One region of the Brevibacillus sp. FW301-21C12A genome, then DNA from elsewhere that is predicted to be linked to it. Evidence: riboswitches for the same ligand, from Rfam matches in the RefSeq annotation. Region 1 holds a riboswitch; the other holds the start of a gene.
What was found. A riboswitch is a leader RNA that binds a small molecule or an ion and turns the genes downstream of it on or off. The one in region 1 is predicted to bind S-adenosylmethionine.

Region 1 (15,220 bases):
AGCCAACCAGCGCGAGCTACTTGGTATTTACCTTGGTGTACGTCATCCAGGTATACTTTCCACTCTTTGTTTTCCAGCTTCACGTCTACACCGAGGTTTTTCTTCCATTGGTCTTGGATTGCTTCTGCGATCTTTTTGTGACCTTCGGAAGTGTTGTAGGACAGAGTCAGAGTTGGCAGCTTGCTGATGCCAGCTTCTTTCATACCTTCTTCCAGCAATTTTTTCGCTGTTTCGAGGTCTTTGTCCTTGAAGTAGCCATCTTTGTTCAGAGCCATGCTCGGTGGTACATAACCGGTTGCTGGCAACTGACCTGCCTGGAGGATGTTGTCGATCAGGCTTTGACGGTCGATCGCGTAAGCAAACGCTTTACGGATTTTCGCGTTGTTGAATGGCGCTTTTTCTGTGTTGAAGCGGTAGAAGTAAGTACCCGCGATTGGTTGGGTTGTCATTTTTCCAGACTCTTTCAGAGCAGGAATCGCGTCAGTTGGCAATGCGGAAGTTGGAGCACCTGCCCAATCCAGCTCGCCGTTTTCAAACATGGACAGCTCAGTGTTCTCATCCTCTACCATGGAGAACTCGATTTTGTCCAGTTTTACGTTGTCTTTATCCCAGTAGTTCTCGTTTTTCACGACAACCAGTTTGCTCTTGTGTTCCCATGTTTCCATTTTGAATGGACCGTTACCCACGATTGTTTTCGCGTCAGTAGCCCATTTGTCGTTGGCTTCAACTGTTTTTTGGTGAACCGGGAAGTATGTTTTGAACGCTACCAGCTCCAGGAAGAACGGAGTTGGGTTTGTCAGTTCCACTTCCAGTGTTTTGTCGTCGAGCGCTTTTACGCCAACGTCTTCTACTTTACCAGTACCTTTGTTGAATGCTTCCGCACCCTTCACATAGTACAGTTGGTAAGCGTAGTTGGAAGCTGTTTTCGGATCGAGCGCGCGTTTCCAGGCGAATTCGAAGTCTTTCGCTGTTACAGGATCGCCGTTGCTCCATTTTGCATCGCGAATTTTGAATGTATATTTTTTACCGTCTTCAGATACGGTATAGCTTTCTGCTGCTGCTTCATGCACTTTGTTGTCTTTGCCTACGCGAGTCAGACCTTCGAAGGTAGCAGTGATGATTGTGCTGGAAGTAGTGTCTTCCGCGATACCTGGGTCTGCTGTTGGCGGCTCGGAGTGCAGGTTCAATTTCAGTACTTTTGGTCCCGCTGCTGGTGCAGTGGTTTCTGTTTTATTGCCTGCTGCGTTGTTATCTGCTGGCGCTGCTTGGTTGCCGCCGCCGCATCCTGCGAGTGCCGCACCAAGAACGAGGATAGAACTCATTGCTACGAAAACATTCTTTTTCATACAAGTAATCCCCCTTTTCTAAATCTTTTTTCAATATACATGCTTTTATATTATTTTTAAATATGTTTTAGAATGATTTAATAAATTTTTATTTATTTATAAAGATGATTAATGATTTATAAAAAATAATTTATTGATAAAACTCGATGGAAAATGATTCTCGTTAGTATAGACAGCTTGAAAATGTTGATTTATCGCGGTTTTCTCCATGGACCTCCCACCTTTTTCTTTGCTGCACACAAGATTACCATGAGACAGCGTCAGTGAGAGGCTTGTCCCACGCCTCGTTTGAATTTTACAAATATTTATAGTTGCGAACAGCTCTCCTCCCCATTTTGTTGATAGATGAAGAATCTCCCATCCTTTGCGCTTTATTTTTCGCAAAAAAAAGAAGGGCTATTCGCCCTTCTTCTTATCGTTCGCTTGGCTTTCTTATTTAATGTCTGCCCATTTCCAGTCTACGAAGCCGAGACCGTCGAGCACAACGCCTTGTACTTTGTCGCTCTTCACATAGGAATGCGTGTAGTAGTAAATTGGCGCGGCTGGCATTTCGTCCATGAGCAGCGCTTCCGCTTGCGCCAGGATTTGTTTGCGTTTTTCCGGGTCTTTTTCCACCGCGGATTGGTTCAGCAGCTCTTGATACTTGGGATTTTCCCAGTTGGTATCGTTGTTGCTGCCTTTTTTCAGTTTGAACAGATCCAGGAAGGTGTACGGATCGTTGTAGTCGCCAGTCCAGCTAGAGCGAGCGATCTGGAACTTGCCTTGGTGCAGGTCGTCCAGGAATACTTTCCACTCTTTGTTTTCCAGCTTCACTTCTACGCCGAGCGCTTTTTTCCATTGGTCTTGGATAGCTTCCGCGATTTTCTTGTGACCTTCGGACGTATTATAGGAAAGAGTCAGAGTTGGCAGCTTGGTGATGCCTTCTTCCTTCATCCCTTCCTCCAGCAGTTTTTTCGCTGTTTCCACGTCGCCGTCCTTGAAGTACGGGCTAGTTGCCACAGCCATTGTTGGAGGTACCAGACCCATTGCCGGCTCCTGGTTCGCTTGCGTTACGTTGTCGATGATCGTTTTGCGGTCAATCGCATAAGCGAACGCTTTACGGATTTTCGCGTTGTTGAACGGCGGTTTCTCCGTGTTGAATTTGTACAGGTACGTACCCGCAATCGCACGGGTTTGCATTTTGCCGGACTCTTTCAGTGCCGGGATTGCATCTGTTGGGAGTGCGCTTGTAGGAGCACCTGCCCAATCGAGGTCGCCGTTGTCAAACATGGATAGCTCGGTGTTTTCATCCTCTACCATGGAGAAGTCGATCTTGTCCAGTTTTACAGCATCTTTATCCCAGTAGTTTTCGTTTTTCGCGAGAATGAGCTTGCTCTTATGCTCCCAAGTCTCGATCTTGAACGGACCGTTACCTACGTGCGTTTTGGCGTCACCCGCCCAGTTTTGTGTGGATTCGACCACTTTTTGGTTCACCGGGTAGTAGGTGTAGAAAGCAGTCAGCTCCAGGAAGAACGGAGTCGGGTTTTTCAACGTAACAACCAATGTTTTGTCATCGGTTGCTTTCACGCCCACATCTTCTGCTTTCGCTTTTCCGGTGTTGTACTCCTCAGCGTTTTTCAGGTAGTACAATTGGTAAGCATAAGTGGAGCCGAGCTTCGGATCGAGCGCTCGCTTCCACGCGTATTCAAAGTCTTTCGCTGTTACCGGGTCACCGTTGCTCCATTTGCTGTCGCGCAGGTGGAATGTATAAGTAAGTCCATCTTCAGAAACGTCGATTTTTTCCGCTACGGATTCATGCGGTTTGCCATCTTCACCGATACGAGTCAAACCATCAAAAGTCGCACGCAAAACAGCACCGGATGTGGAATCTTCAGCCAAGCCAGGGTCAGCCGTCGGCGGCTCACTCTTCATGTTCATGCGCAGAACTTTTGGACCGCTAGTTTGTTCACTTCCAGCAGAATTTCCTTGCTCTCCTGCTTTCTCGCCGCCGCCACAGCCAGCCAGCGCCGCACTCAGAACCAGGATGGAACTCATCGCTGCAAATACGCTTTTTTTCATTAGTGTTGACCCCCTTTGTATGTGTAACACTCCATGGAAAGCTACTTCAACAAATATACTGCATTTTTAGTAATATTGAAGACATTTTAAGCAAGTTTAATTATGTTTTATCCAAAGATCAAATTATATTAAGGGAAATAAATTCACATTCTTCATTACATGAAGTATGCCTCGCACAAGAAAAACTATGCAAATCTTAGGAGTATCGCCGCTCACCGAGGCAAAACAAAAAGCCCCCTCCCATCGCGAAAAAGCGACGTCACAGGGGACTTTGTTTACAATTATAAAGTTTGGGTCTGCCGGTATTCTTGCGGCGATACACCGACAATCGCCCGGAAGTCGCGGATAAAATGCGAGTGGTCGTAGTAGCCGAGCGCGATGGACAAGTCCAGCCAGTCGCTGACGGCTCCCTGGTCGATCATCTGCGCCGCTTCGTGCAGTCGGTAGCGCTGGATTACCGATTTCGGACTGACGCCAACATAGCGGTCAAACAAGCGCTGCATCGTCCGGATGCTCATTCCGGACAGTCGGCTCGCATCCTCTACCTTCAGCACCGTCCGATCTGCCTGAATCAAGCCGACCAGCTCGCTTACTCTCTTTACATTCGGATCGCGCTCCGGCAGACGCTCGCCCAAAAACGCTTCGATGCGGCGAACCATCTGGGCGTCTTCCGGCATGGCAAGCATCTCGGCTTCCAGCGGGGCTGTCTCCACCTGAAACACTTCTTCCAACGTAGTAACCGTGCCGTACAACTGTGAAACCGGCTTTTGCCAAAATGGATAAAAGCCGCCTGGTTTGAACTTCACTCCGAACACATGGCCTTGGCCAGCCAGCAAATGCGAGGACGTGGACAAAGCGACACCGAATATGCCTGTGGCGCCCTCTTCAAACACCAGATTCACATTGGGGTGGGCCAAAACGGTTTGGGAGTAAGGAGCTTGCCCGCGCAAATCCCACCTGACCACCCAGTAATGCTGGACGAAGTAACCGACGTCGCCGCCTGGTTCATACCTTTGCAGCGAAAACTTTTTTCCGCCAAGCATGGCATGCAGCACACCTTTTGGCAGCATGTCCTGCTTTTTTTCCATAGCGCCGCCTCCTGTCGCATTTTTACAATACGCCCCTCCATTATCTGCCTATACTAAGAGTAGTAGCAACAGCAAACGATTACAATTTGAAAATGAATGGAAACAGGAGGCACTGCTATGGAACTGCGTTTCGATTTTTACATCGGGGCCACCCCGGAGCACGTCTGGCACGTTCTTACCTCGGAAGAAGGAGTCAAGCATACGTTTTTTGGCTCTGTCATCCGCTCTACTTTTCAGGTAGGGGACGATCTCGCTTATGTCGGTCCCGGAAATGATGGCGACGAAACTGTCCATGTGTACGGCAAGGTTTTGGCGTTTGAGCCGCAGCAAACCTTCAGCTTCCTGGAACATCCCGGCCCTTCGTACCACGCCAACCACGCCGAGCTTCAATCGCGCGTAACTTTCCAATTGGAGCCTGTTGGCGGATGCACGCGGCTGACGCTGATTAACGACCAGTGGACCGAAGATCACCCTTCCTTCGCCAACGCGAGCAACCATTGGCCGATGATTCTCTCCAACATCAAAACATATGCAGAAACCGGAAAAACGTTGGATTTTGGCTATTAATTCCGGGCAAAAAGGAAGGAAAACCCCAGCAGCGAGCTGCCTCGGCACTTCGCCTCTGGGGTTTTTGCCTGTTACTCGACCATTTCCGCCCACTTCAGATCAATAAAGCCCAGTCCGTCCACTTGCACGCCTTTTACCTTATCACTCTGCACCCAGACATCCACGTCCGTAAACAGCGGGATTACAGGCATGGCATCCATGAAAATTTGCTCGGCTTCCGCAAAAAGCTGCTTGCGCTTCTCCGGATCGCTCTCCATGGCCGACTGTTGCAGCAGCTCCTTGTAGCGCGCGTTCTCCCAGCCTGTGTCGTTGTTTCCGGTCTTCGCATCGCGGAACATCTCCAGGTAGTTGATCGGATCGTTAAAATCGGCATTCCAGCCCAAACGGCCAATCTCGTAATTCAGTTCATGCAAATCTTGCAAATGCACCTTAAATTCCTTGATCGCCAGCTTCACGTCGATGCCAAGGTTGCGCTTCCACTGGTCCTGCATGGCTTCGGCGATTTTTTTGTGGCGGTCTGTCGGGTTGTACGACATGGTGATGGTCGGAAACTGACTCAGCCCCAACTCCTGCATGCCTTCCGCCAGCAGCTTTTTCGCTGTCTCCACGTCGTTGTCGCGGAAGTAGCCCTCCGGCTTGATAATCATGGATTGCGGCAGCATCCCCATCGTAGGCACCTGGCCGACCTGTGTGATGTTGTCCACGATGCTTTGGCGATCAACCGCATAAGCGAGTGCTTTGCGAATTTTTACGTTTTGCAGCACTCCTTTGGTGGTATTGATTTTGTACCAATACATCGTCGCCTTTGGATGAACGACGAGTTTGCCTGCTTCTTTCAGGGACGGAATCGCATCGGTTGGCAGGCCGCCAAGCGGTTGACCCGCCCAGTCCAGCTCGCCGTTTTCAAACATGGACAGCGCTGTGTTATCATCCTCAATCATGGCAAACTCGATCCGGTCCAGCTTGACAGCGTCTTTGTCCCAATAGTTTTCGTTCTTCTCCAAAACGATCTTGCTCTTGTGCTCCCAGCCCGTCATCTTGAATGGCCCGTTGCTCACGTGTGTTGCTGCTTCATTCGCCCAGTTCGGATTGGCCTCTACGACCTTTTTGTCTACAGGATAATACGTGTAAAATGCCGTCAGTTCCAGGAAGAACGGTGTCGGGTTTTCCAATGTTACTTCCAGCGTCTTGTCATCCAGAGCTTTTACCCCCAGCTCGTCTGCTTGCGCCTTGCCTGTGTGTACTTTTTCCGCATTTTTGATGTAGTAGAGCTGATACGCATACTCGGCTCCCAGCTTTGGATCGAGGACGCGTTTCCAGGCAAATTCAAAGTCGTGCGCCGTCACCGGATCGCCGTTGCTCCACTTGGAGTCGCGAATCGTGAACGTGTACACCCGTTTGTCGTCGGATATTTTCACATCAGACGCAACCGAGTTCATCGGCTTCGCGTCTTTGTCCAGCCTGGTCAAGCCGTCAAAAGTGGCACGGACGATCGCCCCTGAGGTAGTGTCCTTGGCGAGCCCAGGGTCTGCCGTCGATGGCTCGCTGGTCAGATTGGCCCGAAACACTTGCGGCTTTGTGCTGGCAGGCGCGCCAGACGAAGCCTCACCCGCAGGAGCAGCAGCAGGTGCAGTCGAAGTCGGACTGCCTCCACAGCCTGCCAAAAGACTTCCGACCACCAATGTCAGGCCGACAAACATTTTGAATGTTCCCTTCATCAGAATTTTCCCCCTTATCAAATTTTTTCTATCGCCACCACAATATACTCGACGACAGATTTCTTGAAAATGGGGTTCGGTGATATTTAATTAAATTTTATGAATATTCATTCTTTTGTAAACAGAAATAAACCCAACAGCCTTAAAGGGCCAATTGGGTTTATTTGTTGATCCATCAATTACTTTTCCTTAGAATGCCGGGATGATGGAACCTTTGTATTCGTCTTCAATGAATTTTTTCACTTCAGGGGAGTTCAGTTCCTTCGCCAGCTTTTGGATGGCTTCGGAGTCTTTGTTGTCAGGACGAGCTACCAGGAAGTTCGCATATGGAGATTCCTTGTCTTCGATGAACAGAGCGTCTTTGGTTGGCACGAGCTTCGCTTCGAGCGCGTAGTTGGTGTTAATCAGCGCCAGGTCCACTTCTTCCAGAACGCGCGGCAGCATCGCTGCTTCAACCTCTTTGAACTTCAGGTTTTTCTTGTTTTCCACAATGTCTTTCACAGTTCCGCTGATGCCAGCGCCTTCTTTGAGCTTGATGACGCCGTTTTTCTCCAGGAGAGCGAGGGCGCGGCCGCTATTGGTCGGGTCGTTTGGCAGCGCGATAGTTGCGCCTTCCGCCAGTTCGTCAACCGATTTCACTTTTTTGCTGTAAGCGCCAAATGGCTCGATGTGAACCGCAACTACAGGTTGCAGATCCATGTTTTGTCCTTTATTGAAGTCTTCCAGGTAAGGCTTGTGCTGGAAGAAGTTTGCGTCGAGTTGTTTTTCGTTGAGCTGTACGTTTGGTTGTACGTAGTCGGTGAACTCTTGTACTTCCAGGTTTACGCCTTGTTCTTTCAGTTTTGGTGCGATGTGCTTCAGGATTGCTGCGTGTGGAACCGGAGAAGCGCCTACTTTCAATGTCACTTCTTGTTGTCCGCCTTGTGCGCCGCCTTCGGCTGGAGCTGGAGCAGTCTCCGTTTTGCCTCCGCACGCTGCCAAAGAAAATGCCAATACGGTAGAAAGTACAGATACGACTAGCTTTTTCATAAATGATTTCCCCCTACTTTTTTTGATCTTTGTACTTGCAAACTTCTATGGGAAAGACCTTACTTGCGGCTGAAACGCAATACCAGGCGATCACCCAGCGACTGTAAGATCTGCACCAACACGAGCAAAATGACGACAGTGACAATCATGACATCGGTCTGGAAGCGCTGATAACCGTAACGGATAGCCAAGTCGCCCAGACCGCCGCCGCCGATTACCCCGGACATGGCCGTGTAGGACACGAGCGCAACGGTCGTAATCGTAATTCCGGCCACCAGTCCCGGACGAGACTCTGGCAGCAGGACGTTCCAGATGATTTGCCAATTGGACGCCCCCATCGACTGGGCGGCCTCAATGACTCCGCGATCTACCTCGCGCAGAGAGGTTTCCACCAGCCGCGCAAAAAACGGGGCGGCCCCGATCACGAGCGGCGGAATCGCTCCGAGTACGCCGAGCGAAGTGCCGACGATCAGTTTCGTGACCGGAATCAGCAAGATCATCAGAATGATGAACGGCACGGAACGCAATACGTTGACGATGAATGAAGCAACCGAGTAAAACGCCTTGTTTTGCAGCAACTGTCCACGTGAAGTAAGGAATAAAATGATTCCCAGCGGCAAGCCGATCAGGATCGTAAACAACGTGGAGAAACCCAGCATCGTCAGTGTGTCTAGTGTACCCTCAGCGATCTCCGACCAATCCACATTTTCCATTGTCCAGTCCATCTATATCACCTCTACTTCCAAGCCACGCTGACGCAACGTCTCGATGGTTTTTTCGTTTTGACGGACATCGCCTTCCAGTTCGACGACCAGTTGGCCGTACGGCGTATCCTTCATGCGGGAAATCGTTCCCTGCAAAATGCTGAATACTGTGCCTGTCTCCTGCATCGTCTGGAACAAAATCGGCTGGTACGTCTTTTCTCCCAGGAAGGTGACGCGCGCAATCGTGCGGTTCCCCGCTGCTTTTTCGTGCGCGACAGCTTCGCGCAGCTCGGTGGAATCTGCCACCTGCTCGACAAATTCCTGCGTAGTCGGATGCTGCGGCTTGAGGAACACGTCCAGCACCTCACCCGACTCGACGATTTTTCCGCCGTCGATCACGCCTACGCGGTCGCAAATGGAGCGGATGACGTGCATCTCGTGCGTAATCAGCACGATGGTCAATCCCAGCTTGCGGTTGATGTCCAAAAGCAGCGCCAAAATCGAGTTGGTCGTCTGCGGATCGAGCGCCGAGGTCGCTTCGTCACACAGCAGCACTTTCGGATCGTTTGCCAGCGCCCGCGCGATGCCGACGCGCTGCTTCTGGCCGCCGGACAACTGGGACGGGTATTTGTCCCGGTGCGCTTCCAGCCCTACCAGCTTGAGCAGATCGTCCACTTTTTTCTGAATCTCCGCCTTCGGACGCTTGGCCAGCTTGAGCGGAAACGCGACATTTTCCCCGACGGTGGACGAGGACAGCAGGTTGAAGTGCTGGAAAATCATCCCGATCTCGCGGCGCTTTTCCTGCAGCTTGACGTCGTCGAGCTTGGTCAGGTCGACCCCATCGACGATGACTTGTCCCGACGTAGGGCGCTCCAGCAGGTTGATGCAGCGGATCAAGGTACTTTTCCCCGCCCCGGAATGGCCGATAATCCCGTAAATTTCCCCTTTATCTATAGAAAGATCAATCCCGAGCAACGCCGGAATCGTCTTGCCCTGCACTTGATAGCTTTTATGCAAATTTTTCAATTGAATCAACGCATCCACCTCCCAGCAAAATCCTTGTGAAAAACGTAAAAACCCCTTTTTCATAAACGAAAAAGGGGCTGCAACGCATGTATACGTTCGCATCCACCCTTCTCATCTATCAAGATCCAACCAATCTTGTAGGAATTGGCACCGCGACGTCCATTTCAAAAAATGAACCGGTTGCCGGGCTTCATCGGGCCTGTCCCTCCGCCTCTCTTGATAAGAAAGATTTCCACGTATATTATGTTCGTTTTTCATATTTTCATGATACAAACCGGATTATATCCTTTTTGAAAATATCCCGTCAATAGCAATCACAGGAAAAACTTTTTTAATCCATTACTCCGTTGCGAATGATGGTGGCATTGACGTGAAAATGAAACGTCGCTTTCTCAAGGATTCTCGCCTTCAAGCGTATGCGAATATCGAACACCGGCGGCGATACTTGCTCCAGCTTGATTCGGGCGTTGCTGGAAATCGTGTCAAAAGCAAGGTGCACCATATCCTTGGGATTGCCGCGGTTCTTGTCGGTCTTCCCGAAAATTTGCGCCGGGACGGACGTGTCGTAGCTGCCAATCCGGAATTTCCCGTGCACGAGCTTGATGAGAAACGCTTCCTTGGGCGATAGCCTTCGAGCAGGCGCTGAATCGCCTCCTGGGTGTGATAGACCCGATTGCTCCCGGCTCCCCCGAGCTGCCGCTCCACTTCCCCTATGCTTGCCTCAGCCAGACAAATTTCTCTCAGCTTCGGGATGAGCTCGCTGTAAACGACTTGGCATCCGCCATGCTGGTCAAAAAATACAGCCGCATGCGGCCGTCCGGCTCGTCGATATGTTCCGTTCGCAAGTCCCCTGTATGGGAAAACCATTTACGCGCAATCTCCTGGTCCATTCCCCTCACCCCCATACATAGCAAATCATGGTTAGTCTGCCCGAAAACACAAAAAAACAGCACGCTCAATTTGGCGTGCTGTTTTCGTTGCTATCGGTCGTGCTATTCGTTTGCGAAACCGCTTCTTCTGCTGGCGGTTCCAGCTTTTCCTTGATAAAAGACTGGATCTGGTCGACATCCGGAATGAGCACCGCGCCTGCCCGATGGGATTCGCGGAACATCCCCATTGGCGGCAATTGGTAGTTGCCTGGCTCCGCGGTGTTTAATTTCAGCCCAAGCGCAGACAGCCTCAGCATATCCATGGAACTGATATTCGTCTGGATATACGGCGTCACTTCTTTCAGGATGGACGGCAATTGAATCAAGGTCGTGCCGCTCTTCATCTGGCTCACCACAGCCGTCAGCAGCTTGCGCTGACGCTCTGTGCGCGTGTAGTCCGATGTGGCGTCATGGCGAAAACGAACGTATTGCAGAGCCTTGTTGCCATCCAGTTGCTGCAGTCCCTTTTTCAAATTGATGTCGTAGATGCCTTTATCGGTCGGGTCGTGATAGTACATATTTTTTTCCACATCAATCTCGACACCACCGACAGAGTCAATCAAAGCCTTGAAGCCTTCAAAGTCGGTGATGACGTAGCGGTCCACCGGAAGCCCTGTAAACTGGCTGACGGTCTTCATCGCCAGTTCCGGTCCGCCCTCCACGATCGCCGAGTTGATGCGCGAGCTGCCGTTCCCCGGAATGTCTACGTACGTGTCGCGCAAAATGGAAAATACGTCGTAGCGCTTGGAGGCCGGGTCGATACTGACGAGCATCATCGAGTCCGAACGGGGGAGCCCGTTATTTTTCATTCCCCTGCGGTCCACACCCATCAACAGGATGTTCACCCGCTCTTCGCCATCCCATTCCGGAATCTCCGCCGCTTTCGTCGCGGCACCGCCATCCGGCGGGGCTGGCCGAATGACATTCGGCTCTTGAATATTGTGAGCAAACTGATAAAAAGAGTATCCGTAATAACCTGCTGTCGCGGCAATCGCGACAAACATCAGGAGCAACACCCGTTTCCACATTCGCATAAAGAACTACTCCACCTTTTATTCTCTGTATCACATGAACTCATCTCACCACTTGTTTAGTATACTCGAATCTATAGGATGTGGAGCAGCCTTTATTTGGGTGCTTTTCACTTTTTATATTTTTATGTTTGCAATGTTTAAAATATTCGTTATACTACAAGCAACACAATCCCAAAGGGGTGACCGGCCGTGATTTCTCCCACTTCCTTTTTGCAGCGGTATCCACGAGTAGCCCTGTTCTTCCTGGTTGCGAGCTTCATCAACTCTTCCGGCAGCGCTTTCATGTTGCCGCTTACCACTTTGTACGTACATACGATTTTGCAACGCTCCATGACCGAGGCAGGCTTTGTGCTGATGGTTTAATCGCTGGCAGGAATTGTGGGGCAGTTCGTCGGCGGGACGCTTTTTCACCGCCTGGGCGCCAAACGGCTGATTGTCGGGGCCTTGCTGGTTCAAGGACTCATCCAGTTGTCGATTCCGCTCACGAATAGCTGGCTTGTTTACATCGCGCTGATGACCGGGCTTGGCTTTACCTTCAACCTGTCGTTCCCGGCGATTCAGGCGTTCATCGGCTTTCGCTGGAAAGAGCAGCGCCGAGAGCTGTTCAACATCGTATATGTCGCGAACAACCTGGGAATGGCCATCGGCACCTCGCTGGCCGGGGTCATTGCCACTTCCTGCGGCGAGCAGGAACGCAGCATGGAGGTGTCAATACTGCCGCCCGGATCGAGCGCCACGGCCGAACGGCCACAGCCTGCCACGCTCCAGCCTGCTTCGTGAAATCGCTCTGCCATCGACCTGCCCAATCCTCGCGTAGCTCCGGTTATGACCACCAGCTTGTTTCCAGCCACGCTCTAAAAAACAAAAAGAAAGCCCCTTCCAGAAAATCAGAAGAGACTTTCGCTTTTGTCAAAAAGACAGCTCCGGCAACTGATACCATTCGCCAGCCATCCATTCGCGCGCCTTCCAGCGCAGCACGTCCGGGCGCACCAGCGGCATGATCTGTTGAAACAGCTCCACGCGTTCGATGTCCGTCATCGGCACGAAGGCGTTGGCCGCGGCCAAGTCCGCTTCCAGCTCGTCCATTCTGCTCACGCCGAGGATCGCCGTCGAAACGGGGAGACTCCACGTATAGCGCAGCGCTTGCTCTGTCCACGGAGCCAGCTTGCCCAGCCCCATCACTTTCATGCCGATGACCGCGACGCCTTTTTCCACCGCTTGCGGAACGAAATCGTGCGCAAAGCTGTAGATGAAATGATCGAGAGCAGACAAAGCGACGAGGGCGCTGTCAAAAGGAAAGCGGCGAATCGCTTCTGCCAGCAGGCGCGGGTCTGTGTGCCCGCTGATGCTGATTTTGCGGATCAAGCCTTGCTCTCGCGCTTCCAGCATCGCTTCCAGCGCGCCTCCTTTTGCAAAAATCGCCTCCAGATCGTGCGGCTGCATGATGTTGTGCATCCGCCACTCGTCGACGTAATCGGTCTGCAGCCGCTTCAAGCTGCCCTCCAAATCTTTCAGGGCCAGGTCGCGCGTGCGTCCTCCCGTCTTCGTCGCGATCCACACGCGGTCGCGCAAGCCTGCAAGCCCCAGTCCTACCCGTGTCTCCGACTGTCCAGCGCTGTATGTAGGGGCTGTATCAAAGTAATTGACTCCTGCTTCTACGGCGCGCCGAATGATGGCGATTGCCTGCTCCTCGGTGCAATCGTGCTCGTCCACAATTCGCTGGGCGCCGAAGCCGAGCAAAGAGACTTGATGCGGATCTCGTCCAAACGATCGGGTCTGCATGCTGCGGGCAGCTCCTTTCAGGTTCATCGGGATGTGAAACAAGACGCCCGTTCGCGAGCGTCTTGTCATGGCCATGCTAGCTTATTTGTACGTGTCGTAAGCGGTAGTCAACAGGTTGGAGATCGTTTGCAGGTCGTTGTTCTCAATCTGATGACGCTCGATCATCGTCATGATTTTGCCGTCCTTCATGATCGCAAAAGACGGGGAAGATGGCGCGTAGCCTTCAAAGTACTCGCGGGCTTTCGCTGTCGCTTCCTTGTCTTGTCCTGCAAATACAGTGTAAATGTTGTCTGGCTTGGTGGAATGGTTCAAGGAATGAACCACTGCCGGACGAGCCAGCCCTGCCGCGCAGCCGCAAACCGAGTTTACGACTACCAGCGTCAGACCTTTTGCGTTTGGCAGCGTCTGCTCAACCTCTTCTGCTGTGCGCAGCTCTACAAATCCGTTGCGCGTCAGTTCGTCGCGCATCGGTTGAATTACTTGGCTCATATATGCTTCATAAGACATCATGGGGCAACCTCTCCTTTGTATCACGTATCCATTTACGTATTATTATAACCCGATCGCGTCCCCGGGAGAACGAAGAAGTGCTCCAGTCCTACACTTCCATCAAAATGGTGAGAATCATCGGATTGCGGCCCGTCTTTTCGTAAATAAAAGGCTTGATGACTTCGTTGATCTGGGACTTCAACTCCGACCATTCCTTGATCTTCTTGTCCAACGCTTCCTGGAGGCGCTGGCGAACCAACAGCGTCGCTTCCTGGATGAGCGATTCCGAACCGCGCACGTACACAAAGCCGCGGCTGACAATGTCAGGTCCGGTGAGAATCTTGAAGTTTTTCATATCGAGGCTGACGACCACGACCATCAGGCCATCCTCTGCCAAATGCTTGCGGTCGCGCAGGACGATGTTGCCCACGTCGCCGATGCCGCTGCCGTCGATCAGGACGATGCCGGCGTGAACTTTGCTGAGCCATGCCTTTTCGCGGTTGCAGTTCAGCACCTCGCCGTTGTCCATGAGGAAAATGTTGCTCTCCTCAATTCCTACCTGCTGCGCCAGCTTCGCGTGCGTCTTCAACATCCGGTACTCCCCGTGAATCGGGATAAAGTACTTGGGACGAATGAAGTTGAGCATGAGCTTCAACTCCTCGCTGCTGCCGTGACCGGACGCGTGAATGTCAAACACGTGGCTGAGCACGACGTTCGCGCCCGCGCGGTACAGCTTGTCAATCGTCCTGCTGACATTGATCGTGTTGCCTGGAATCGGGGAAGCCGAGATAATGACGGTATCCTCCGGGTAGATCGACACGGTCCGGTGCGATCCGGAAGCGATTCGGGTCAATGCCGCCATCGGCTCGCCTTGGCTTCCGGTGCAAATAATCAGCACCTGATTGTCGGCGTAGTTGTCAATGTGCTTGATATCAATCAGCATGCCCTCCGGCATCTGGATGTAGCCCAGTTCTTGTCCGATCAGGAACACTTTTTCCATGCTGCGGCCAATCACCGCTACTTTGCGATTGCACTGCTCGGCAGCGTCTACTACTTGCTGCAGGCGATGCACGTTGGACGCGAATGTCGCCAGGATGATCCGCCCGCGCGCTTTGCGCACCACGTCGAGAATCCCTTCGCCAACGGTGCGCTCCGACATGGTGAAGCCGTAGCGCTCGCTGTTCGTACTGTCAGAGAGCAGCGCCAAAACGTCGCCGCTCGCCCCGATTTTCGCAATCTTGCCGTACTCGGTCGTCTGTCCGACTGGCGTCATATCGAATTTGAAGTCACCTGTATGAATGACCATCCCTTCCGGCGTATGAATCACAACCCCGAACGAATCCGGAATGCTGTGATTCGTGCGGAAAAAGGACGCTTTCAGGCGGTTGAAGGGGATTTCCGTATCTTCTGAGATCGGAATCATCTTCACGTCATTTTGCATGCGATGCTC
Region 2 (15,220 bases), on a different contig from region 1:
TTCTACCGCTTCCGCCAAAGTCCCCGTCAACGGCTGGGTGTACTCGATTTCTCCATCCACGAAAAAGCTCCCCCTTCAGCTTGGCCTGCTTTTTTAAGTGTGGGGAGTTTGCCTGAACTTATGCAGAGTGGCTTGCCGTGATCTCTACCTGGTAGCCGGCGTGCTTTCGCACCTGGAAAACGCCGTTCTCAAAAATCAGGTACTGCGCCTTGACGCCGATCAGCCGCCCGCCGAGCTGCTCCTCTTTGTCCAACGTTTTCGAGTTGATCTTGTCCAGCGACTCCAAAATCGGATATGTAATATCCACCCATTCGTCTTCCCTGTATTGGAAAGGTTTGAACGGTTCGGGAAAATGGCTGTACACCTCGTCGCGCATAGCAATCAGGTCGATTTCCTTGACGTCGCCCTTGAGCATTTTGCGCCAGTTGGTCTTGTCCGGCAAAAACTGGCTAAGATGGTACTCCAGTTCTCCCGCCATCCGGCGCGTCGGCACTTCCGCAATCGGGATCGCGCGAATCGCCCCCTGATCGACCCAGCGTTTGAGCTGGTTGTGCTTGCGCGTCAGTCCGACCTTGATGTCGCTGGAAACTGCCAGATAGACGTAGTGCGGGATCATGCAGTATTGCTCGCCGAAGCTCTCGTCCCGGCACGTCCCTTGGTCAAAATGACATTCGTGCGGCTTGACGATGCACAAGTCATTTTCCGGCAGTTTGGTAAAACAGGGGTAGCAGTACCCGCTGTTGAACGTTTTGTTCGTTTTGCGCCCGCAGGCGATGCAATTTTTTTGGCCCAGATAGGAAATGGTCAGTTCGCTGCCGAGCCATTCATTTAAAGGCAGACGGTCTTCGCCGATGTTCAAATAGTAGTCGACCGGCTTTTCTCTCCCGTGATAATCGTGGCTCAGACCGTGCAAAATACCGCGGAGTTCCACTTCATTCTCTCCTCTCCCATGTACAGTCCTTTCATTTTAACATATCGCCTGTGCGCACCGGGCGCTGTTTTCTTTTGGCAGCATGTTTTCCAGAGCGGAGGGTGAACCTAAACTATCTCAATCAAAAGGAGGGCGTCCGTCATGAGCCGCGTCGTGCTGTATGCTTTGTTGCTTGCCTGCCTGCTCGGCTACGGGATATCTCCTGTTACCGCCCGGGAACTGCTCCCCTCTTACGAACCGATTCACCGGATCGACACGAACAAAAAGGTAGTCGCCCTGACCTTTGACGACGGTCCGGATGCCACCTACACCCCGAAAATTTTGGAGGTGCTCCATAAAAACCGGGTGCCCGCCACCTTTTTCGTGCTCGGCTCCCAGGTGGACAAGCATCCAAAGGTGCTGCAATGGATTTACAAGGCCGGACACGAGATCGGCAATCACGGCTACCACCATTTTGACTTAAACAAGCTGACAGAGCACGAGGTGTACGAGGACATCAAGCAAGCAGAGCGCTCCATCCTGAGGACGACGGGCATTCTCGCCCAATACTACCGTCCCGCCGGGGGTGTCATGACCCACGACGTCATGAACGCCGTCCAGGCGAGCGGGTACGACATCATTCACTGGTCGGTCGATCCGCGAGACTGGTCGCTGGCGAGAACGGCGTCTGTCATTGCGAAAACCGTGAAAAGCAACGTGTCGTCCGGCGACATCATTTTGTTTCACGATGGCGGCCTGAACCAGAAGCAAACCGTGGCCGCCCTGCAGGAGCTAATCAGTGACCTGCGCTCGCAAGGCTACCGCTTTGTCACCGTATCGCAACTGCTCGATGAGGCCAAGTAATAGGCACCAACGCCTCGCTCTTTCGCGAAGCAACTGGTGCCTTGCCTTTTAGGCCAGAACTTTTCCGAGGAAAGAACGCAGCCGCTCGTGGCTGGTGTTGTCAAAAAGTTCCTCGGGGCTTCCTTCTGCCATAATCACGCCCTGATCCATGAAAATGATGCGGTCGCCGACTTCCCGCGCAAATCCCATCTCGTGCGTGACCACGACCATCGTCATCCCTTCCTTGGCCAAGTTTTTGATGACGGTCAGCACCTCACCCACCAGCTCCGGGTCGAGGGCGGAGGTCGGCTCGTCGAACAGCATGACTTTCGGGTTCATCGCCAGCGCGCGGGCAATCGCCACCCGCTGCATCTGGCCCCCGGACAACCGCTCCGGGTACACGTCGGCCTTGTCTTCCAGCCCGACCTTTTTCAGAAGCGCCAGACCCTGCTTGCGCGCTTCTTCTTGCGCGAGCTTTTTGACCTTGATCGGCGCCAGCATGACGTTTTCCAGAACCGTTTTATGCGGAAACAGGTTGAAGCGCTGGAACACCATCCCGACTTCTTCCCTGACCTTGTTGATATCTGTCTTGGGGTCTGACAAGTCATGCCCGTTAATGACGATCCTCCCGCCCGTCATTTGCTCCAGTTGGTTCAGACAGCGCAAAAAAGTACTTTTGCCCGAGCCCGACGGCCCGATGACACACACGACTTCCTTTTCCGCCACCTGTGTCGTAATTCCTTTTAACACCTGAAACTCTCCGTAGCTTTTCGTCAAATCGGTCACTTGAATAATCATGGTCATCCCCCTAATTGCGGTAAATGCGTTTGCTTTAATCTATGTAACTATATTATTGTACCGCAATAGTTTGAAAATTGCACAAATAGTCTCTCGCCCAGTTTTTGCACTCCCTGTTTTTCCAAGCCCGGCCCGATGCGTAACTCTTCCCCTCGCGGCTCATGCTAAGGGGGAGGTGGTTTTCATGCAACGAAAAAAATGGGTGGCGCTCCTGATCGTGCTGGTCGTCTTTGTCGCGGGAATAACGGTAGAAGGCTTGGCCGGAAGCTACAAGGAGCTGGCCGACACCCCCGGATTCTCCTGGGAGGAAAACGTCGTGTACGGGTCAGGCAGCAACAAAATTGTGCAGTTGTTCGTAAACGGCGTCATTTCCGGGGAGCCGAACGCTTCCGGGATGCCTTCGATGGCAGAACTGCTCGCCGAGCAACTGCGGCGGGTCGAGGAAGACGACATGGTCAAGGCGCTCGTGCTCCGGATCGACAGCCCTGGCGGCGAGGTCGTCGCTACGGATGAGTTGCATACCCGGCTGATGCGGCTCAAGCAGTTGCGCGACATCCCGATCGTCGTCAGCATGGGCTCGACCGCTGCGTCGGGTGGCTACTACCTGGCAACGGCTGGCGATGCGATTTTTGCCAATCCGAATACATTGACCGGGAGTCTCGGCGTCATTTTTCAACTGTTTAATTACAACGAGGCCGCAGCCAAGCTGGGCGTCAAACAGTACGCGATCAAAAGCGGGCGCTACAAAGACATCGGCAGCCCGGCGCGCCCTTTGACCGATCCCGAGCGGCAAATTTTCCAGTCGCTGGTCAACGAGAGCTACCGAAAATTCGTCGATGTAATCGTCAAAGGCCGCAATCTCTCCCGCCAGCGCGTCTTAGAAATTGCCGATGGCCGCGTCTACTCCGGCGAGCAAGCCAAGCTGCTCGGACTGATCGACGAATTTGGCGATCTGGAAGAAGCGACCCGGCATGCACTCTCGCTCTCTGGCGAGCAGGAAGCGATGGTCGTGCGCTACAATGACCAGCTCTCCATCAGCAAGCTGTTGTTCAGCCTGAAGCAGCACTGGTCCAACCCTGATCCGCTCGGGCTTGCGCAGCTCGTGCAGCGCCAAAGCTCGCCGCGGCTCCTGTACCAATTCATCCCGTCGTTTTAAAAAGGAGTGAGAGGAATGAGCGACCTCATGGCAAGGCAAGAGCCGGACGGCTGGCAGGAGCCGCCTCGCGAGCACCACTTCGCAGGCTTTTGGATACGCGTAGCGGCCTCCCTGCTGGACTCCCTGTTTCTGGTCGGCGTCAGCCTGCTCGTGTTCAATCCGCTGCGGCGCGCCATGGGCGTATCCGGCGACTTTTTTTCGTTGATCGATCTGATGGAGGCGCTGTTCGGACTGTTGTACATGATCCTTCTGACCTGGTGGACGGGACAGACGTTGGGCAAGCTGATTACCGGAATCCGGGTCATTAGTGCCAGACAGTCCCGGGGCAACCTGTCGGGCGGCCAGGTCATCCTGCGCGAAGTGATTGGCAAGTTTTTGTCCACGCTGCCTTTTGGGCTCGGCTATTTGTGGGTGGCATGGAATCCGCAAAAGCAAGGCTGGCATGACTTGCTCGCGAAAACATACGTCGTCTACGACCGCAAAACGTGAAACCTCCGATCGTCTATTCGGAGGTTTTTCCTTTTTTCGTAACAGATTTGCTTCCTTTGACTCTGTTTTTGGCCCGTCTTTGCACTGATACTGGTAACAACCAAGGCAATTCCACTTCGAGGAGGTAGACATATGCACAAGAAAAAAGCAATCAGCATCCTCGCCTTAGGTCTTTCACTGGCTCTGCTCGGCCAGTTGTCACCCGTTTTTGGTGTGTCCGCCGCTCCTGTCGCAGCCGCAGAGCAAGCAGTCAAATCGGTGTCCACGTACGGCATCCAGCTCGGAATGAGCGCCGCTCAGGTCGAGCAAAAGCTGGGCAAGCCCGCACGCAAAGACCCGAGCCACACCGGAGTAGAATGGTGGATCTACAACAAAGATTTGAACAACTACATACAGGTGGGCATCCAAAACAGCAAAGTCGTCACGCTGTTTACGAACGGAGCGAAGATCAATATCGGGGGAATCACGATCGGTTCCACCACCAAAGCGTTGCAGGAGGCATGGGGAGCGCCACAGAACACTCTGGCTATTACTCCATCGCTGCGCATCCAGGACAATACGCTCAAACATCCGACTTATCTTCAAAACAATCAGGTCATCACCTTTTCCATCGATCAACTGGGCGGCAACAAAGTCGCAGGTGTCCGCATCTCCACGCCAGAGCACTTCGCCACGATCGCCATGGGCCTGATGTACCCGATTGTCTATACACAGTTGCCGGCGCAGCCGAAGCTGACAGACGCCCAGATCAAGCAAGCCGCCATCGCTTATGAGAAAGAAAATTTCGACTTGCTGAACGTCGCTCGGCTGCGCGCCAAATTGCCTGTCCTGACCTGGGACGAGCAGGTCGCGGCTGTCGCCAGGGCGCACAGCAACGACATGGCGCAGCACAACTACTTCAGCCACACCTCGCCGACGACGGGAAGCCCGTTTGACCGCCTGAAAAAAGCAGGCATCCGCTACAGCTACGCGGGCGAAAACATCGCCTACGGCCAACTGGACGGCATTGAAGTCCACATGGGCTGGATGAACTCCTCCGGCCATCGGCAAAATCTTTTGAATCAAAACTTCAAACAGTTGGGCGTCGGTGTCGTCATCAAAGACGGCCGCCCGTTCTACACGCAAAACTTCGTCTCGAAGTAAGCGCTCGGAAAAAAAGACACGCCAGCACAATCGCTTGGCGTGTCTTTTGTTGCTCTAACGAAGACTTCTTGCCTCATCCACGGACAGAGTCGAAGTTACTGCTGCGCAGCCGCATTCGTAGCAGGAGTTGGCGGCGGAACCTGCCCCTCTTCGGAAAAAAACGGGATGATGACCAGACTGAGAACGAAAAACAAAATCCAGACGATCCCCCGCTTGAATATGCACGGAGTCAGCATCGGGTCAACCCCTTCCAAAAAAACAATTCTTCTATAGTAATACGCTTCCCTCCCCTGCGCCCGTTTATGCTTTTTTACGAAGAAAACTTACAGTTCAGCAAAAATGGTTGGGAAACCCCGGCAGCACAAAAAGCCATCCTCCACACATGCAGAGAATGGCTTCGTTTTTGGCATCCATCAGCCTTGTTTTTGCAATGGCAGCGGATAGCCCTCTGCCTGGGACTTGCTGTTTCGGGCAAACAGGCAGGCGGCGGCGAAGACCACGAGAAGCGCCCCCATCAGCCAAAACATCGTCCACGGCTCCCACAGCTCCATGAGCACGCCGTTGACGTTTGGCGCGAGAATGCTCGCGATCCCGAAGTTGATGCCCGCAATAATTCCCGCAGTCGGCACCATGGCGGCAGGCAAAATATCGGCCGAATAGGCCAGACCGAGCGAGTAAAACGATCCGACTGCCGCCCCGGCAAGCGCGAGCAGCAGCATCATCAGCCAGACGTTTTCCCCGGCCAGCGGGAACAGGAAAAAGGCAATCCCCCCGACAAGCGCACAGGCGAGCATCACTTGCCTGCGCCCGATCCGGTCGCTCAGCGTCCCGAGCGGCATTTGCAAAATAATGCTGCCGACTACAAACGACGGCAAAATCAGGGAAACCCACTCCAGCGACAAGCCTGTGCGCAACGCGTAGACCGGAAAGCTGCCGTTCAAAGACGTCTCCATGAACCCGTATAAAAAGGAAGGAATCAGCGACAGCCAGCCGATGCGCAGCACGGTGGCGTATTTGTTTTGTTTCTTTTCCGTTTGCTTGAGCTGTTCGGGATATTCGTTTTTAATCCGCGACAAAAGCACAAAAGCTACGGCGTACAAAAAAAGCAAGACGCCAAACGGCACCCACAGCCCGAGCGGCAACAAATTCAAGCCAAGCGGCCCGATGCTGAAGCCGACGCCATACGCCAGCCCGTACAGGGACAGGTCGCGTCCCCGCGTTTGCGGCGCGGCGATTTTCGTCACCCACATCTGGCTGGAGTAGTGCAGGCTGGAATCGCCAATCCCCATCAGCATGCGCAACACAAACCAGACAGCCAGGTGGCTGAACAGCGGGATGAGGGCAGTCGCAATCGTGAGCAGCAGCATTCCCCACAAAATCGTGGAACGGTAGCCGATCCGCCTCAGCGGAATTTCCAGCAAAGGCGAGACGAGCACCATCCCCACGTACAGAGCGGCGGCGTTCAGCCCGTTCATGACCGACGACACGCCCTGCTTTTCCAACAGCACAGCCAAAAGCGGAATGCTCAAGCCTTGGCTCAAGCCCGAGATGGCTACCACCAGGATCAACACCCAGAAGGTGTATCTCGACGAAGACATGGTGTTGAAGCTCCTTTCCCCTAAATCCTCTGTAAACCTCTATCCATTCACTTTAACAGAAAGACTCCCTTGTTGAAGCTGGTACATTTTTTGATACAGTCCATCCTGTGCCATCAGCTCGTCATGCGTTCCCCGCTCCACGATTTCCCCGCGGGACAATACGAGAATCTGGTCCGCGTGCTGGATCGTCGACAGCCGATGGGCAATGATAAACGTCGTCCGCCCGCGCGACAGGACGTGCAGCGCTTCCTGGATCGCCAGCTCGGTTTCGCTGTCGATGCTCGCCGTCGCTTCGTCGAGAATCAAAATCGCCGGATCGGCCACAAGCGCCCGGGCAAACGAAATGAGCTGCCGCTGTCCCGCAGACAACGTCATGCCGCGCTCGACAACCGGCTCGTCGTACCCTTGCGGCAGGCGCGTAATAAATTCGTCGGCCCGCACTGCCTTGGCGGCCTGCACGACTTTTTCATCGGAAATCGCGTCGTTGTACATGCGAATGTTGAAGCCGATGCTGCCCGTAAACAAAAACGGGTCTTGCAGCACCAGCCCGATATGACTGCGCAGCGATTGCGTGTCGATCTTGCGCATGTTCTTGCCGTCGATCAGGATGCGCCCTTTTGTCACCGGATAAAAGCCGAGCAAGAGGTTCATCAGCGAGCTTTTCCCTGATCCGGTATGGCCGACGAGCGCGATCGTCTGGCCCGGCTTCGCGGTGAACGAAACGTTTTTCAGCACGTACTCATCTTCGTTGTAAGCAAACGACACCTGGTCGAACACCACTTCCCCGCGCGGCCGCGCGATTGGCGTCCCCGCTGTTTGCGATTCGGCCGCCGTGTCCAAAATATCGAAGACGCGTGTGGCCGAGATCGTCGCCTGCTGCATTTGCGACAGGCGGTTCATAATCATGTTGATCGGCTCGAAAAAGCGACCCATGTAGTCTACGAAGGCAAACAGCGCCCCGAACGAAATGACGCTGTGAAACGACGCGGAGCCGTAGTACCAGATAATCAAGGTCAGGGCGATTTTCCAGATCAGGTCGACAGCGGGCCGCAGCAGGAGCGACTCCAGGTTGATTTCCTTCATCCGCACCTTGAAGTAGCTTTCGTTCACCTGCGCAAACTCTTTTTGCACGCCTTCCTCGCGGCGAAACGCCTGGACAATCGCCATGTTTTGAATCATCTCGTTGATCGTCGCGTTCATGTCGCCGAGCTTCGCCCGAATCACCGCGTAGTAGCGGGAGCTGTACTTTTGATAGACGTAGACCAAGAGCGCGAGCAGCGGCACAGTCAGACAGCAGAACAGGGCCAGTTGCGGCTGGAGCACGAACAGCGCGATCAAGATTCCGAGCAAATAAATGCCGTTTTGCACAAACGTGGCAAGCACGCTCACGTACAGCTCGCGAATCGCCTCGGTGTCGTTGCTCACGCGGGAGACGAGCGAGCCAACCGGCGTCTTGTCAAAAAAGGAGACCGGGAGCTTCTGCAAATGCACGAACAGCTTCATCCGCATCTGTTGAATGATGCGCTGGGCGATCGTTTGCAGCCACAAAATCTGAATGTAGTTGAAGCACGCCGACAGCAAAATCAGCGCTCCGTACCCTAACGACAGCCAGATGATCGGCTGCACGTCGTTTTGGTACATCGCCAAAACTTCTTCGCCCGTCAGCCGGATTCCTGTCGGAGCCGCACTCGTCCCCGCCGCATCGCCCGCCGTCACCGCAAAGCGCTCCCGGCCATTTTCCGGCTCGATGGGCGTGAACTGCTTCTCGCCGTTTTGCTCGATTTTTCCCTCGATCAAGTAATACGTCGTGCCTTCCGCAACTACGGTCGCTTCGCTCGCCTGGATGCTGCCGGGTGTCAAGCCCGCATCGGCCAGCGCATCCTCCCGTATATAGTAGCGATCGTTTATCGCAACCACCAGGTCCTCGGGCACCTGCGGCTTTTGTTCAAACTCGTACCAGGGCTTCTGGATGGCGAGGATGTGATTGTCGATCATCGCCTTGGCCAGAAATGGTCCCGCCAGCTCCGCACTCGTCCCGAGCAGAAGCAGGATCAGCGCTCCCCCTATTTGCTTTTGAAACGGCCGCGCAAATGCGGCCAGCCGCTTCCATACGTGTTCTTTCCCCACGAAACGCTCTCCCTCCCTCTTCACGGCTTAGCCGGCAACATCCCGCTCCATTTGCTGTCTGCGATACTGCTCCGCATACCAGCCGTTTTGCTGCATCAGCTCATCATGTGTTCCCCGCTCGACAATCCGGCCTTCGTCCAGCACGAGAATCAGCTCGGCGTGTTGCACGGCAGACAGGCGGTGAGCGGTAATAATCGTCGTTTTGGCGGCGCGCTCCTCGCGCAAATGACGCAAAATCGCCTCTTCCGTCCGGGCGTCGACCGCCGACAACGAATCGTCGAGAATGAGGATGCCTGCATCGAGCAGCAAAGCCCTGGCAATCGAAATCCGCTGCTTTTGCCCGCCGGAGAGGGTCACGCCCTTTTCGCCCACCATCGTTTGCAGGCCATCGCGGAACTGGGCCAGATCATTGCCCATTTCCGCCAGCTTGAGCGCGTGCAGTACCTCCGCCTCTGTCGCTTGCGGCCGGCCAAACGCTACATTTTCCGCAATCGTCCGCGAGAACAGCAAATGCTCCTGCGGCACATAGGCGATTTTTTCCCGCAGCGCTGCAAATGACAGTTTTTCAATCGGCACTCCGCCGACAAACAGCGACTGCTCCTTCAACTCGTATTGATGCAACAGGGCGCGGCACAGCGTCGACTTCCCGCTCCCCGTCCGCCCGACAATGCCCAGCGTCTCGCCTGCCCCGAGCGAAAAGGTGATGTCAGTGAGCGCAGGCTTTTCACTGCCCGGGTAGGCAAAAGAAAACTGGCGAGCTTCTACCGTATTCGGCGTCTCGGCCGTCACCGGGTGGGCGACTTCCTTCACATCCGGCTGTTCCACCAAAAGCTCGGAGAGGCGCTTGTGGGACGCTCCGCCGCGCTGCAGCACGTTGACCAGCCAGCCAAAGGCGAACATCGGCCAGATCAAAAGCCCGAGGTACAGGTTAAAAGCGACCAGATCGCCCAAAGAAATCGCGCTCGTAAAGACGAGGTATGTTCCATAGCCAAGCCCGATCAGGAAGCTGAAGCCGATAATGATCGCAATCGTCGGCTCGAACAGCGCGTCGATCCGCGATACGCTCACGTTGCGCTCCAGCGTTTTTTCACTGACCCGGCGATAGGCTTCAATGTCTTCCTTTTCCTGCACAAACGCACGCAGCACACGCACGCCGGAAACCGATTGCTGCACGTGGTCGTTCATCTCGCCAAACGCTTCCTGGGCGAGATAAAAGCGCTCGTGCAGCAGTCTGCCGTAGTAGGCGGTCGACCAGGCCAAAAAAGGCATCGGGATCAGCGCCGCCAACGTCAGCTTCCAATCGATGACCGTCACCATGACCCCGAGCGTCAACAGCGTCATGAACAGCGAATCGACCAGCGTGAGCACGCCTGTACTCGCCGTTTGCTCGATCGCCGGAATGTCGTTGGTCGCGACAGCCATCAGATCGCCGCTGCGCTTGCGATGGTAAAACGACGGCGTCATCCGCGTCAGGTGCGCAAACAGACGCTCGCGCAAAGTCCGCTCCAAAATCAGCGCACCGCCGTTGAGCAAGTGTCGCCAGGCAAAACGCATCGCGTACAGCCCGACACCAAGCGAGAGCAGGATCGCAACCGTCCTGGTCAAATCCTGCGTCGTCAAAGAGCTGTTGCGCATCGCATCGACCGTCTCTCCGATCAGACGAGGCGGCCAAAGCATCAGGACGTCGATGAGAAATAAAAACAAGATACCGATTGTGTACCGTTTCCAGTACGCGCGAAAAAACCACGATAGCTCCTTGAGTGTATGCAAGCAGATCCCCCTCCCATGATGTAGCCTTGTATGGAACTCAATTGCAGCCAGCGCTTTTCTCCTGGGCAACTGCACCTTTCCAGCGAATGGACAAACCCGGCTGCGCCAAACCAAACCATGGGCGAAACCGTAATTGTACTAATATATAAAAAAGGCGCGCGCATCACGCACCCCTTCTTGCTTCCTTCATCGTAATTTACTGAATTTTCTTTGTCAATCCAACTTTTTCAGCTACGTCTTGCCAGCCATTCTTCCTTCAACATGCTGTACACGGCATGGTCGACAAAATGGTCGTACAGAAACTCGTTGCGGCGCAGGATTCCTTCCAGTTGAAAGCCCAGCCGCTCCGGGATCGCTCTGCTCCTGTAATTTTCCGTCGCCGCCTGAATCGTGACCTTTTCCAGCCCCCACGAGCCGAAAATAAGCTGGTCCATGTACGCCGCCACTGCCCCGGTCATCAGTCCCTTGCCCTGGAACTGGGCGCCGAGCCAATAGCCGATCGCCGTTTTCTTGTTGATCCAGTCAATATTGTGCACGCCCAGCGTTCCGGCCAGCCGTCCGTTGTGCCAGATTCCGTAGTGAATGCCCTGATTGTCGTTATGCTGCTGGATCGTTCGCTGGATAAAATGGCTCGTATCCTCGACACGCTTCGTAAAATTCAGCCAAGGCAGCCATTCCTTCAGGTAGGGTCTGTTGGTGTCCGTGAGCCAGAACATTTCGGCGGCATCGGACAGCTCAAGCTGTTTGAGAAACGTCTCCTCATTAATCGGTATCCTTCTCATGCAAAAGCCCTCCTTATATTATGTAGATGCAGCGACTAAAGACTGGCAAACGACTGCTTACGCTCGATTATGCGACCGGAGCCATTGTTTGGCAAGCGGCAGGGACGCTTCTTGCGCAAAAAGCGCCCGCCAGCGAACTGGCAGACGCTCATGAGCGTGATTATTGTTTGCTTTTCGCAATCTCTTCCGGTTTGAAAATGCCCGTCTCGGTGACAATCGCCGTAATGTATTGGGCAGGCGTCACATCGAACGCCGGATTGTACACTTTGATGTCGTCAGGTGCTACCTGTTTGCCCAGGCCGTGCGTGATCTCCTCGGCCGGACGCTCCTCAATCGGAATGTCCGCGCCTGTCGGTGTTGCCAGGTCGACTGAGGACAGGGGAGCTGCCACGTAAAAAGGAATGCCGTGCGCCTTTGCCAAAACCGCTACCCCGTAGGTGCCGATCTTGTTGGCGACATCGCCGTTGGCCGCCACGCGGTCCGTTCCGACGACGACCGCCTGCACTTTGCCCTGCGACATCACCATCGCCGCCATGTTGTCGCAGATCAGCGTGACGTCGATGCCCGCCTGCTGCAATTCATACGCGGTCAGGCGAGCGCCTTGCAAGACGGGACGCGTCTCGTCTGCATATACTTTCAGATTCCAGCCGCGTTCCTTGGCCAAATAAAAGGGAGCCGTAGCCGTTCCGTACGCTGCCGTCGCCAGCGCCCCCGGATTACAGTGCGTGAGAACGCCCATGCCGTCTTGCAGCAGCGTGAGCAGATGCTCTCCGATCGTCCGGCACACCTCGGCGTCTTCCTTTTGAATCGCCAGCGCTTCGTCAAGCACAGCGGCTTTCAGCTCTGCGATTGGCAGGGCAGCGTCTTTTTTCACGCGCGCCTTGATCCGGTCGAGCGCCCAGAACAGGTTGACAGCGGTAGGGCGGGATGTGCCCAGGTAGTCTGCCTGGCGGTTCAACTCCTGCCAAAACGCTTCGTACGTCTGTGCCTCGCTGCCGCGAATCCCCAGGTACAATCCATATGCTGCGGCCATGCCGATTGCCGGCGCGCCGCGCACTTCCAGGCGGCGAATGGAGCCCCATACTTCTTCTGCGGTCGTCAGCCGCAAGTAAATCGTCTCTACTGGCAAACGCGTCTGGTCAAGCAAGACGAGCGCGTCGTCTTCCCACTTGACTGGCGTTGTTTGTGTACTGGTTGTCATACTGTCGTTGCCTCCTGATAGTAGCGTGCGGTTACCTGGCGGACGATGTCCGTGATGTCTGTCGATTCGTCGACGTTGCTGCGGCCGAGAATCAGCGCTTCTCCGATCGCCAGCGCCAGTCGCTCGGCTTCTGCCCGTTTTTCATCGTCTGCGATGGTGTTCAGATCAGCCACTCCCGCAAGCCCGATCACGCGGCGCAAAATTTTGCAGCCGGCATAGCCCGCCGTGTCCTGAATCAGTCGCTTCACGTAGCTTTGCCACAAGCCTTCGACGTGAGCGCTGCGCTCTTTTGCCTGTTTGTGCCAGAGCTGAACGAACTGGGAAACGAATTCGTTCCAGACATCTTCCACCGTTTCCAGTAAGTATTCGCGATACGAGTCGCGTTCTCCTGGGTCTTCTTGCAATCCGTGTTGACCTGCGTAGTTGAGCAGCAGGTTGGCGATGACCGCGCCGATGTCAAAGCCGATTGGCCCGTAGTAGGCAAATTCCGGGTCGATCGCTTTCAGGCTCGTCTCGGTGATGAAAATGCTGCCCGTGTGCAAGTCGCCGTGCAGCAGCGCTTCTGCGCGCGTGAGGAAGTCGTATTTCAGCTTGGCGATCTCCAGCTTGAGCGGCTTGTTGTTCCAGATCGCTTCCACTTCCCGGCGAATCAGCGGGTTGAAGTCGTTGGTCGGCGCATTTTCGTACGGATCGGTAAAGACGAGATCTTCTGTGATTTTGCACAATTCCGGATTTATGAATGTTCCGACGAGCGCTTTTTTGTCGTACGGATGCGCGCCCAAATCCGATGTGTAGAACAAGGTGTGCGCGAGAAAACGGCCGATCTGCTTCGGAAAAAGCGGATAGCGCTTGCCCTCAATCAAGCCTTTGCGCATGATGATGTGGTCGCCTACGTTTTCCATCACCGTCAGGGCCAGCTCCTGATCGAAGTGGTACACTTCCGGCACCAGGTCCGGTACGTATTTGTGCTGGATGCGAAGCGCTTCGCTCTCGATCCGGGCGCGGTCGATGGTCAGCGGCCACGACTCGCCCACGACTCTCGCAAACGGCAGCGCCTGCTTCACGATCACTTTTTTTCCGGTAGCCGACTCCTGAATATCGAACACCAGATTCAGGTTCCCGTCCCCGATTTCTCGGCTGGTCAACTCGGCCCCCTCTGTAAACAGACCCGGCAAGCCTTTTACGTACTCTACTGCTTCCTGTTCAGTCAATGCGCGGTATGCCATGATTGATTACTCCCCTCGTTAAGTAGTTTCTCTCTATCTGTAGCGGACTGGTCATATCCCCCAGCCTTGCGGTCAAACGGTGTCATGCGGCCATCGGCGTTCGTGCTGTGACATACAAAAAGACCTCTTTTCCGAAGAAAAGAGGTCGCTGTCGTCACGTACAAATAACGTGTCATGTCCCCCTTATCTTCCAGACCACTTTTGTTTCTGCAGGAATTAGCACCGTGCACGTCGCTTTTTGCTTCAATCGCTGCTCGCGTTGAAATCGCGTCGTGTCGGTTGCCGGGTATCATCGGGCCAGTCCCTCCACCTTCTCTGGATAAGGTATCCAAACGTATGCGGTTTTGATTTAGTTTGAATCATACAACCTGCGGTTCCACGATGTCAACACTCTTTTTTTGCAAAAACGGCTCGCCTTCTACCAGCTATTCTGCGTCCCCGAGGCGGCGGGGCGCTCCCAGTTCCACCAGTCGATTTTGCCGACAAACGCGGCGGTAATCGACTTTTCCTCCTTGAGCCTGAGCAGCTCCTTCGTCGGCCCGGTCAGGACGGCGCCGTAGATGCGCACGCCTTTTTCCTGCAAATAGCGATAGCGCTCCTCGAGTTGCGGATTGCCGCCCGAAAGCAGCGCGTAGCCCATATCGCGCGCCAAGCTTTTTTGCTCGGTCAAATACTTCATCTCGCCCATGAAGGCGGCCATTCGCCGCTCGCCTTCTCCGTTCACCTGAATCGGCGCGGTTCCGTAATCCAGCTCCCGCTCGGCAAAGCCCCAGACCTCCCCCGGGCCGAGTAGCAGATTGCCGGCTTCCCCGTCAACTTGTTTCACCTCCACGCCAGTGTCGACGGCAAACCAGACCGTCTCCTGGTTGTAGCTGCTGACATGGCGGGAAACCAGCTCGACATACTGCTCATACGTCAGGAAGCTGTCAAACGAGATCGCCAGTTGGGAAACCGTTCCTTCCGGCAGCTTTTCCAGCGTCGTCCAGGCAGGCGTGCGCAAAAAGGACGTGTCTTCTTCCGGTTCTCCGGCCGATAGCGGATAGCGGAAAAACAGCTTTTGCTCCCTGACGCCCCCTGTCCACTCCGGTCTGGCGCTCACGTTCCACAGCACATTCGTGCTCCGAAAGCGGCCAGCGCTTTTGGCCTCGTTGCCAACCTGCTCTCGCAGCTCCATGTC

Region 2: it holds a riboswitch for S-adenosylmethionine, as region 1 does, so the genes downstream of both, mtnK (S-methyl-5-thioribose kinase) here and AC3WQH_RS19170 (methionine ABC transporter ATP-binding protein) in region 1, are expected to answer to the same signal.

The regions. Positions count from the first base shown of each region.
Region 1 is NZ_JBYTBG010000036.1:561-15,780, forward strand. It holds gene AC3WQH_RS19135 (peptide ABC transporter substrate-binding protein) at 1-1,346, opposite strand, end outside; gene AC3WQH_RS19140 (peptide ABC transporter substrate-binding protein) at 1,779-3,404, opposite strand; gene AC3WQH_RS19145 (helix-turn-helix domain-containing protein) at 3,686-4,492, opposite strand; gene AC3WQH_RS19150 (SRPBCC family protein) at 4,610-5,059, shown strand; gene AC3WQH_RS19155 (peptide ABC transporter substrate-binding protein) at 5,131-6,777, opposite strand; gene AC3WQH_RS19160 (MetQ/NlpA family ABC transporter substrate-binding protein) at 6,967-7,806, opposite strand; gene AC3WQH_RS19165 (methionine ABC transporter permease) at 7,866-8,531, opposite strand; gene AC3WQH_RS19170 (methionine ABC transporter ATP-binding protein) at 8,532-9,545, opposite strand; SAM riboswitch class I at 9,645-9,762, opposite strand; gene AC3WQH_RS19175 (hypothetical protein) at 9,868-10,131, opposite strand; gene AC3WQH_RS19180 (hypothetical protein) at 10,277-10,426, opposite strand; gene AC3WQH_RS19185 (LCP family protein) at 10,492-11,499, opposite strand; gene AC3WQH_RS19190 (hypothetical protein) at 11,689-11,862, shown strand; gene AC3WQH_RS19195 (MFS transporter) at 11,875-12,279, shown strand; gene AC3WQH_RS19200 (aldo/keto reductase) at 12,409-13,281, opposite strand; gene AC3WQH_RS19205 (BrxA/BrxB family bacilliredoxin) at 13,363-13,791, opposite strand; gene rnjA (ribonuclease J1) at 13,880-15,220, opposite strand, start outside.
Region 2 is NZ_JBYTBG010000024.1:18,623-33,842, forward strand. It holds gene AC3WQH_RS15385 (hypothetical protein) at 1-60, opposite strand, end outside; gene AC3WQH_RS15390 (DUF2797 domain-containing protein) at 119-931, opposite strand; gene AC3WQH_RS15395 (polysaccharide deacetylase family protein) at 1,073-1,774, shown strand; gene AC3WQH_RS15400 (amino acid ABC transporter ATP-binding protein) at 1,823-2,551, opposite strand; gene sppA (signal peptide peptidase SppA) at 2,736-3,707, shown strand; gene AC3WQH_RS15410 (RDD family protein) at 3,723-4,196, shown strand; gene AC3WQH_RS15415 (CAP domain-containing protein) at 4,329-5,339, shown strand; gene AC3WQH_RS15420 (hypothetical protein) at 5,435-5,575, opposite strand; gene AC3WQH_RS15425 (MFS transporter) at 5,753-6,937, opposite strand; gene AC3WQH_RS15430 (ABC transporter ATP-binding protein) at 6,977-9,064, opposite strand; gene AC3WQH_RS15435 (ABC transporter ATP-binding protein) at 9,092-10,834, opposite strand; gene AC3WQH_RS15440 (GNAT family N-acetyltransferase) at 11,062-11,616, opposite strand; gene mtnA (S-methyl-5-thioribose-1-phosphate isomerase) at 11,777-12,817, opposite strand; gene mtnK (S-methyl-5-thioribose kinase) at 12,814-14,043, opposite strand; SAM riboswitch class I at 14,224-14,369, opposite strand; gene AC3WQH_RS15455 (anti-sigma factor) at 14,462-15,220, opposite strand, start outside.